2 regions of the Cyanobium sp. BA5m-10 genome follow, and region 1 is predicted to be linked to the other one. Evidence: predicted binding sites of a transcription regulator. Region 1 holds the regulator's gene; the other holds the start of a gene.

Evidence for each region. The regulator HrcA, encoded in region 1, represses chaperone genes, less so after heat shock. The targets are predictions, from matches to a motif close to TTAGCACTCNNNNNNNNNGAGTGCTAA.
Region 2: groES (co-chaperone GroES) is a predicted target of HrcA. The motif match lies at 1,384-1,410, and genes of this name have one in related genera.

What each region holds. Positions count from the first base shown of each region.
Region 1 is NZ_JAGQCP010000035.1:3,151-6,555, reverse strand. It holds gene KBY85_RS11515 (DUF3352 domain-containing protein) at 1-968, opposite strand, end outside; gene KBY85_RS11510 (rhodanese-like domain-containing protein) at 1,023-1,379, shown strand; gene KBY85_RS11505 (heat-inducible transcriptional repressor HrcA) at 1,506-2,414, shown strand; gene KBY85_RS11500 (TerB family tellurite resistance protein) at 2,502-2,951, shown strand; gene trpB (tryptophan synthase subunit beta) at 2,968-3,405, opposite strand, start outside.
Region 2 is NZ_JAGQCP010000002.1:78,675-82,079, forward strand. It holds gene groL (chaperonin GroEL) at 1-944, opposite strand, end outside; gene groES (co-chaperone GroES) at 996-1,307, opposite strand; gene atpD (F0F1 ATP synthase subunit beta) at 1,574-3,034, shown strand; gene atpC (ATP synthase F1 subunit epsilon) at 3,064-3,405, shown strand, end outside.

The sequences.
Region 1 (3,405 bases):
CGCTGCACCAGGGCCAAGCTCTCTGAGGGGCCCTGCAGGGCCGCTAGTAAAGCCGCTCCTGTGGGGTCAATTTCCGCAGTGCCATCCGCCGAGGGAGCCGGCATTGCGGCATCTGCAGCGAGCTGGAGCAGGGCATCCAGCTCCAAGGAGCGGTTGTGGGGGCGCAGGCTGGCCACCAGCTCCTGCACTACCCCAGGCGCCGTGAACTCAGCCGGCAACCCCAACCAGGGCCCCAGCGTTTCCGGTCGTGCTGTTAGCAGCAGCGCCCCCTGGTCAAGGCGTTGAACCGCCTGCTTAAAGCGGGGGCTGGCCGCCTGGTTGAGCTCATCGATCTGGGAGACGTCGAGGGCCTGCTCCAGCACCCCCCGGCCCGACGCGATCAACACCAGGTCGTCATCGATCAGCGCCGTAGCGATTGGCACCGGGCTGGTGCCCACCAGGGCACCACGGCCACTGATCAAGCCCATGCCGCGGTAACTGCTGATCTGCAGGTCGGTGCCAGCAAGACTGCGGGTCTGCCAGAAGCGCTGCAGGAAACGGCGGGCGCCGTCAGCGTCGCGACTGCGCAGGGCCAGCAACCAGCCAGCGGGGGCCGCCCCGGGCTCGGAAGCTAGTAGGGCAAAGCCAAGTTCGCGGCCCAGCCAGGGGGCCAGCTCGCCGGGATAGTCGAGGCCGGCGGCGGCGAAAGCACCATCCCTAAGACCCGCGACCGCCTCAGCCGCCTGGCGCCGCTGGCGGGGGGGAGCCACCGCCCGGGCGTAGCCCACCAGCTGCTCACCATCGCTGAGCAGATAGAGGCTCAGAGCGGCTTGGCGGGGCACAAAGCGGGCCGCCCGGGGCGACACCAGCTGCTGGTGCTGCAGTTGCAAGGGGGAGTGCTGCAGCACCAGCCACCAGCCACCCGCCGCCAGGCTCAGCAACAGCAATGTCACCGCCAGCACGACCGCCAAAAACGGGCGGGCCTTCATGCGCCCCACGCAGGATGGGTCCATCTTGACCCCAAGCCACCCCGTCTGCCCGCCATGGCACCTATCGAAACGACACCGCAGACAATCCGGGCCCGCGACCTGCAAGAGCGGCTGGAGCGGGGCGAGGCGATCCAGCTGGTGGACGTGCGCGAAGACACCGAACTGGAATTGGCCCGCCTGCCCCATGCCGTGGTGCATCTGCCCCTGGGCCGATCTAACGAATGGATTGGCCAGCTCAACCAGCTGCTCGACCGCGACCGCCCCGTAGCCGTGCTGTGCCACGCCGGCGTGCGCAGCTGGCATCTGGGCTGCTGGCTGATGCAGGAACACGGCTTTGGTGACGTCTGGAATGTGCAAGGGGGCATCGATGCCTGGAGTGTGGAGGTCGATCCAGCCGTACCCCGCTACTGACACCCGCAGGGCTGCGTACGATCGCCTCACTCCAGCGGCGCCCGCTTGCAGTCCGCCTCACCCAGGCCCTTGCCCGCCCGGCAGCAGGAAGTACTGCAGCTCGCCGTGCGCCACTACGTCGACACGATGGAGCCGGTGGGCAGCCAGACCCTGGTGCGCCGTTTTGGCCTGCAGGCCAGCCCGGCAACGGTGCGCTCAGCCATGGGAGCCCTGGAGCAGCGTGGCCTGCTCACCCAGCCCCACCCCTCCGCTGGCCGAATCCCCAGCCAGCAGGGCTATCGCACCTACGTTGATCAGCTGCTGCCCGCACCAGGCGCGGCCGCCCTGCAGCTGGAGCGCGAACTCACCGGACTCAGTCTGCAGTGGGCAGCCCTCGACGATCTGCTCCTGCATCTAAGCCGGCGCCTGGCAGATCTCACGGGCCTGCTCAGCCTGATCACCAGGCCCCAACGCCAGCAGTCCCAGCTGCAGGCCCTCCGACTGGTAGCCAGTGGTGAACGCCTGCTGGTGTTCCTGGTGGAGGGGGGCTCCACAGCCAGCAGCCTCAACTTGCGGCTGCCCTGCCTTGCAGTAGCGGAACTGGCGTCCCTTGAGCGCTGGGTCGCGGTCCAACTCGAGGGCGGCAGCATCGACTGGGCCGCCCTGCCCTCCCACCTGACCAGCAGCGGCGCCGTGCTGCGTCAAGCGCTGGCTAGTCATGGGCAGTCGCGCCAGCTGGAGGGCGAAGGCGCTGTAGCCATGGGCCTCGCTGGCCTGCTTGCCCAGCCGGAATTCAGCCAAACCCTCAGCCTGCGCCCCTTAGTGGAGCTGGTGGAGGATGCGCCCCAACAGCTCCTACCCCAGCCAGGCATTTGGATCGGCGCCGAGCATCCCCACCGGGCCCTGCACCAGTGCGCCGTGGTGCAGGCCAACTACCGCAGCGGCGACGGCGGCGTGGGCCAGGTGGCCTTGGTGGGGCCGATGCGCATGGCCTATGCCACGGCCCGAGCCGCCGTGGGCTCGGTGGCCCAGGCGCTGGAAAGGCTTTTGCGCTAGATCGGGCCCTTGGCGATCAATCGCAGCGCCAAATATTTCACCAGTCAAAGCCGGTAAACTGATTTCAAACATCAGCTCAACCAGTTAATGGACCTCCAATCAGCAGGAGTGATCCTGAGAATTCTCAATCTGGTTGCCCTTGCCGATGGTGGGGTATCTCTTGAAGAAGAGAACCTCTTGGACTCTCTGAGCAAACAATACAAACTTCAGGCCAAAATTATTAATTGGGAAGATCAATTATCTGATCCCTCCTGCATCGAGGATCTGGCAGCTTTGATAAATCCGGAGCAACGGGAACTGGCCATGAAAACCGCCGTGATGGTGGCTTCCGCATCAAGACAGCAGCAGGACGATGAATTCATCTGCGAGCAAGAGCGCGCGATCCTTTCTCGTCTTGCCACCGGCCTCGAACTGAGCCCCGATCAGCTGCAAACAATCGAGAACGCGGCGGCCGAGGAGATCAAGGAGCACCCCAACCTGTGGCAGGTGCTGTTTTCGCTATTCGGCAATCGTTTCGACTTCCCAGTTCTGGGCTGATCCCAACAGGCTTGAATCAGCCCCCCATCTTGTCGCCGAGCTTCTCGGCCACAGTGTTCACGTCCTTGTCGCCGCGGCCCGAGAGGTTAAGCACCACCTCAGTGCCGGGGGCCAAGGTGGGGCAGAGCTTCTCCAACCAGGCGAAGGCGTGGGCCGTTTCCAGTGCCGGGATGATGCCCTCCAGCCGGCACAGAAGCTGCAGGGCGTCCAGTGCCTCGGTGTCTGTCACGGCGCCGTATTCAGCCCGGCCGATGGTTTTGAGGTAGCTGTGCTCGGGGCCGACGCCGGGGTAATCGAGGCCGGCGCTGATCGAGTGGGCCTCCTGCACCTGGCCCTCCTCGTCCTGCAGCAGCAGGCTCATGGCGCCGTGAAGCACCCCAACGCGGCCCTCGGTGATGGTGGCGGCATGGCGGCCGGTGGCCACGCCATCGCCGGCGGCCTCAACCCCCACCAG
Region 2 (3,405 bases), on a different contig from region 1:
ATCTCCAACTTGGCGTTCTCAAGCTTGAGACCGGCGTCCTCGGTAATCAGCTGACCGTTGGTGAGAACGGCGATGTCCTCGAGCATGGCCTTGCGGCGATCACCGAAACCAGGAGCCTTGACTGCCGCCACGTTGAGCACACCGCGCAGGCGGTTGACCACGAGGGTGGCGAGGGCTTCCTTCTCGATGTCCTCGGCAATGATCAGCAGGGGCTTGCCGGTACGGGCGATCTGCTCAAGCACGGGCACCAGGTCCTGCACCAGGCCGATCTTCTTGTCTGTGAGCAGGATGTAGGGCTCTTCGAGCACCGCTTCCATGCGCTCGGTGTCGGTGGCGAAGTAGGGCGAGATGTAGCCCTTATCGAAGCGCATGCCTTCGGTGACCTCTAGCTCGGTAACCATTGATTTCCCTTCTTCCAGGGAAATCACGCCTTCCTTGCCAACCTTGTCCATCGCATCGGCGATCATGCGCCCCACCTCTTCGTCGTTGCCGGCGGAGATGGTGCCTACTTGGGCGATGGCGCTGGAGTCGGAGATGGGCTTGGCGTGCTCCTTGATCTTGCCTACGAGGAAATCGGAAGCCTTATCGATGCCCTTTTTGAGGGTGATCGCATTGGCGCCCGCAGCCACGTTGCGCAGGCCTGCCTTGACCATGGCGTGGGCCAAAACCGTGGCGGTGGTGGTGCCGTCACCAGCTGCGTCGTTGGTCTTGGAGGCGGCCTGACGGATCAGGGCCACACCGGTGTTCTCGATGTGATCCTCGAGCTCGATCTCCTTGGCGATCGTGACGCCGTCGTTGATGATCTGGGGAGCACCAAACTTTTTCTCAAGCACCACGTTGCGGCCCTTGGGTCCAAGGGTGACAGCAACGGCCTCAGCCAGAATGTCGATACCTCTTTCGAGAGCTCTGCGAGCGTTCTCGTTGTAAATAATGCGCTTAGCCATGGAAGGCGATGTCCTTATGGGGTTAGGTCGGATTCAGTAATCGGCCAGTCGTCAGTTGACGATGGCGAGGATGTCCTTCTCGGATAGCAGCACAAACTCGTCGCTGCCGAGCTTGATGTCGGTACCGGCGTACTTGCTGTAGAGCACCTTGTCGCCAACGCTGACCTCAGGAGCCTGGCGGCTGCCGTCGTCGTTGCGCTTGCCGGGGCCGATCTGCACCACCTCGCCCACCTGGGGCTTTTCCTTGGCAGTGTCAGGCAGAAGGATGCCGCCGGCGGTCTTCTCCTCCGATTCGGCAACCTTGATAAAAATGCGATCTCCGAGGGGCTTAACCGTGGAGACGCTGAGAGAAACAGCAGCCATGGATGGATTGCGGGAGCAATGACATGACGCCTGAGACGCCACAGAACAGTGAACTTGAGTGGGCCTGAGGGGCGATTTAGCACTCGAGCTCAACGAGTGCCAACTTATGCCCAATCAAGTTCCGGTGCCCAGGCCCAGAGCGTGCGGGTGACCGAACCACCAGGGCGAACAGATGCTGAACAGGGTCCACCGCCTGTCGCGGTGGTAAGGTTGCGCCGCTTCAGGCGGGCTGATTCCCCCTGCGCTTCCCCAAGATTTCCTTACCTATGGCAGCTGCTACCGCCACCGGCACCAAAGGCACCGTCCGGCAGGTGATTGGCCCGGTTTTAGACGTTGAATTCCCGGCCGGCAAGCTGCCCAAGATTTACAACGCGCTTCGGATTGAGGCCAAAAATTCGGCCGGTCAGCTAGTCGCTCTTACCGCTGAAGTCCAACAGTTGCTGGGCGATCACCGAGTCCGTGCTGTTGCCATGAGCACCACCGACGGCTTGGTCCGTGGCATGGAAGCTATTGATACCGGCTCCCCAATTTGCGTACCCGTGGGCGAGGCCACCCTCGGTCGCATCTTCAACGTGCTCGGCGAGCCGGTGGATGAGAAGGGTCCAGTAACCACCACCTTGACCGCTTCGATCCACCGCGCCGCCCCCCTCCTCACTGAGCTGGAGACCAAGCCCAAGGTTTTTGAGACCGGCATCAAGGTGATCGACCTGCTGGCTCCTTACCGCCAAGGAGGCAAGGTTGGCCTGTTCGGCGGCGCCGGCGTAGGCAAGACCGTGCTGATCCAAGAGCTAATCAACAACATCGCCAAGGAGCACGGCGGCGTTTCCGTGTTCGCTGGCGTTGGCGAGCGCACCCGGGAAGGTAACGACCTTTACGAGGAATTCAAGGAATCGGGTGTGATCAACCCCGACGACCTTTCTAAATCGAAGGTGGCTCTCTGCTATGGCCAGATGAACGAGCCCCCTGGTGCCCGCATGCGCGTGGGTCTCTCAGCACTCACCATGGCTGAGCACTTCCGCGATACGAACAAGCAAGACGTCTTGCTGTTCGTCGACAACATCTTCCGTTTCGTGCAGGCCGGCTCAGAAGTATCGGCCCTGCTCGGCCGCATGCCTTCAGCTGTGGGCTACCAGCCCACCCTCGGCACCGACGTGGGCATGTTGCAAGAGCGCATCACCTCCACCCTGGAAGGCTCGATTACTTCGATCCAGGCCGTCTACGTACCTGCAGACGACCTCACCGACCCGGCACCTGCCACCACCTTTGCCCACCTGGACGCCACCACCGTGCTGAGCCGGGGCCTGGCTTCCAAAGGCATCTACCCGGCCGTGGATCCTCTGGATTCCACCAGCACCATGCTTCAGCCAGCCGTGGTGGGTGATGAGCACTACCGCACCGCCCGCTCTGTGCAGAGCACCCTGCAGCGCTACAAAGAGCTCCAAGACATCATTGCGATTCTTGGTCTCGACGAACTCTCCGAGGACGACCGCCGCACGGTTGACCGGGCCCGCAAGATCGAGAAGTTTCTCTCCCAGCCCTTCTTTGTGGCCGAGATCTTCACCGGTCAAAAGGGTGAGTACGTCAAGCTGGACGACACGATCAAGGGCTTCAACATGATTCTGGCCGGCGAGCTAGACGACCTACCTGAAGCTGCCTTCTACCTGGTGGGCAACATCGACCAGGTGAGGGCCAAGGCCGCCAAGATTCTTGCCGACGCCAAGGGTTGATTCCTTCTTTTCCCTGAGGACCCCTACCCATGAGTCTCACCCTCCGCGTTCTGGCCCCTGATCAGAGCGTTTTTGATGGAACCGCCGAAGAGGTAATCCTGCCAAGCACCACTGGGCAAGTAGGAATACTGCCTGGCCACGTCACCATGCTGGCAGCCCTGGATACAGGCGTAATGCGTCTCCGCTCCGGCGGCGCTTGGTCAACGATCGCCCTGATGGGTGGTTTCGCCGAAGTGGAGGCCGACGAGGTCACCGTTTTGGTGAATGCCGCTGAGCTGGGCAGCTCAATTAATGCTGCATCCGCAGAGGCTGCCTTTGAGGCTGCCCAATCGGCAGCAGCTGCATTTGAGGGCAAGCCAGCTAGCCCAGAC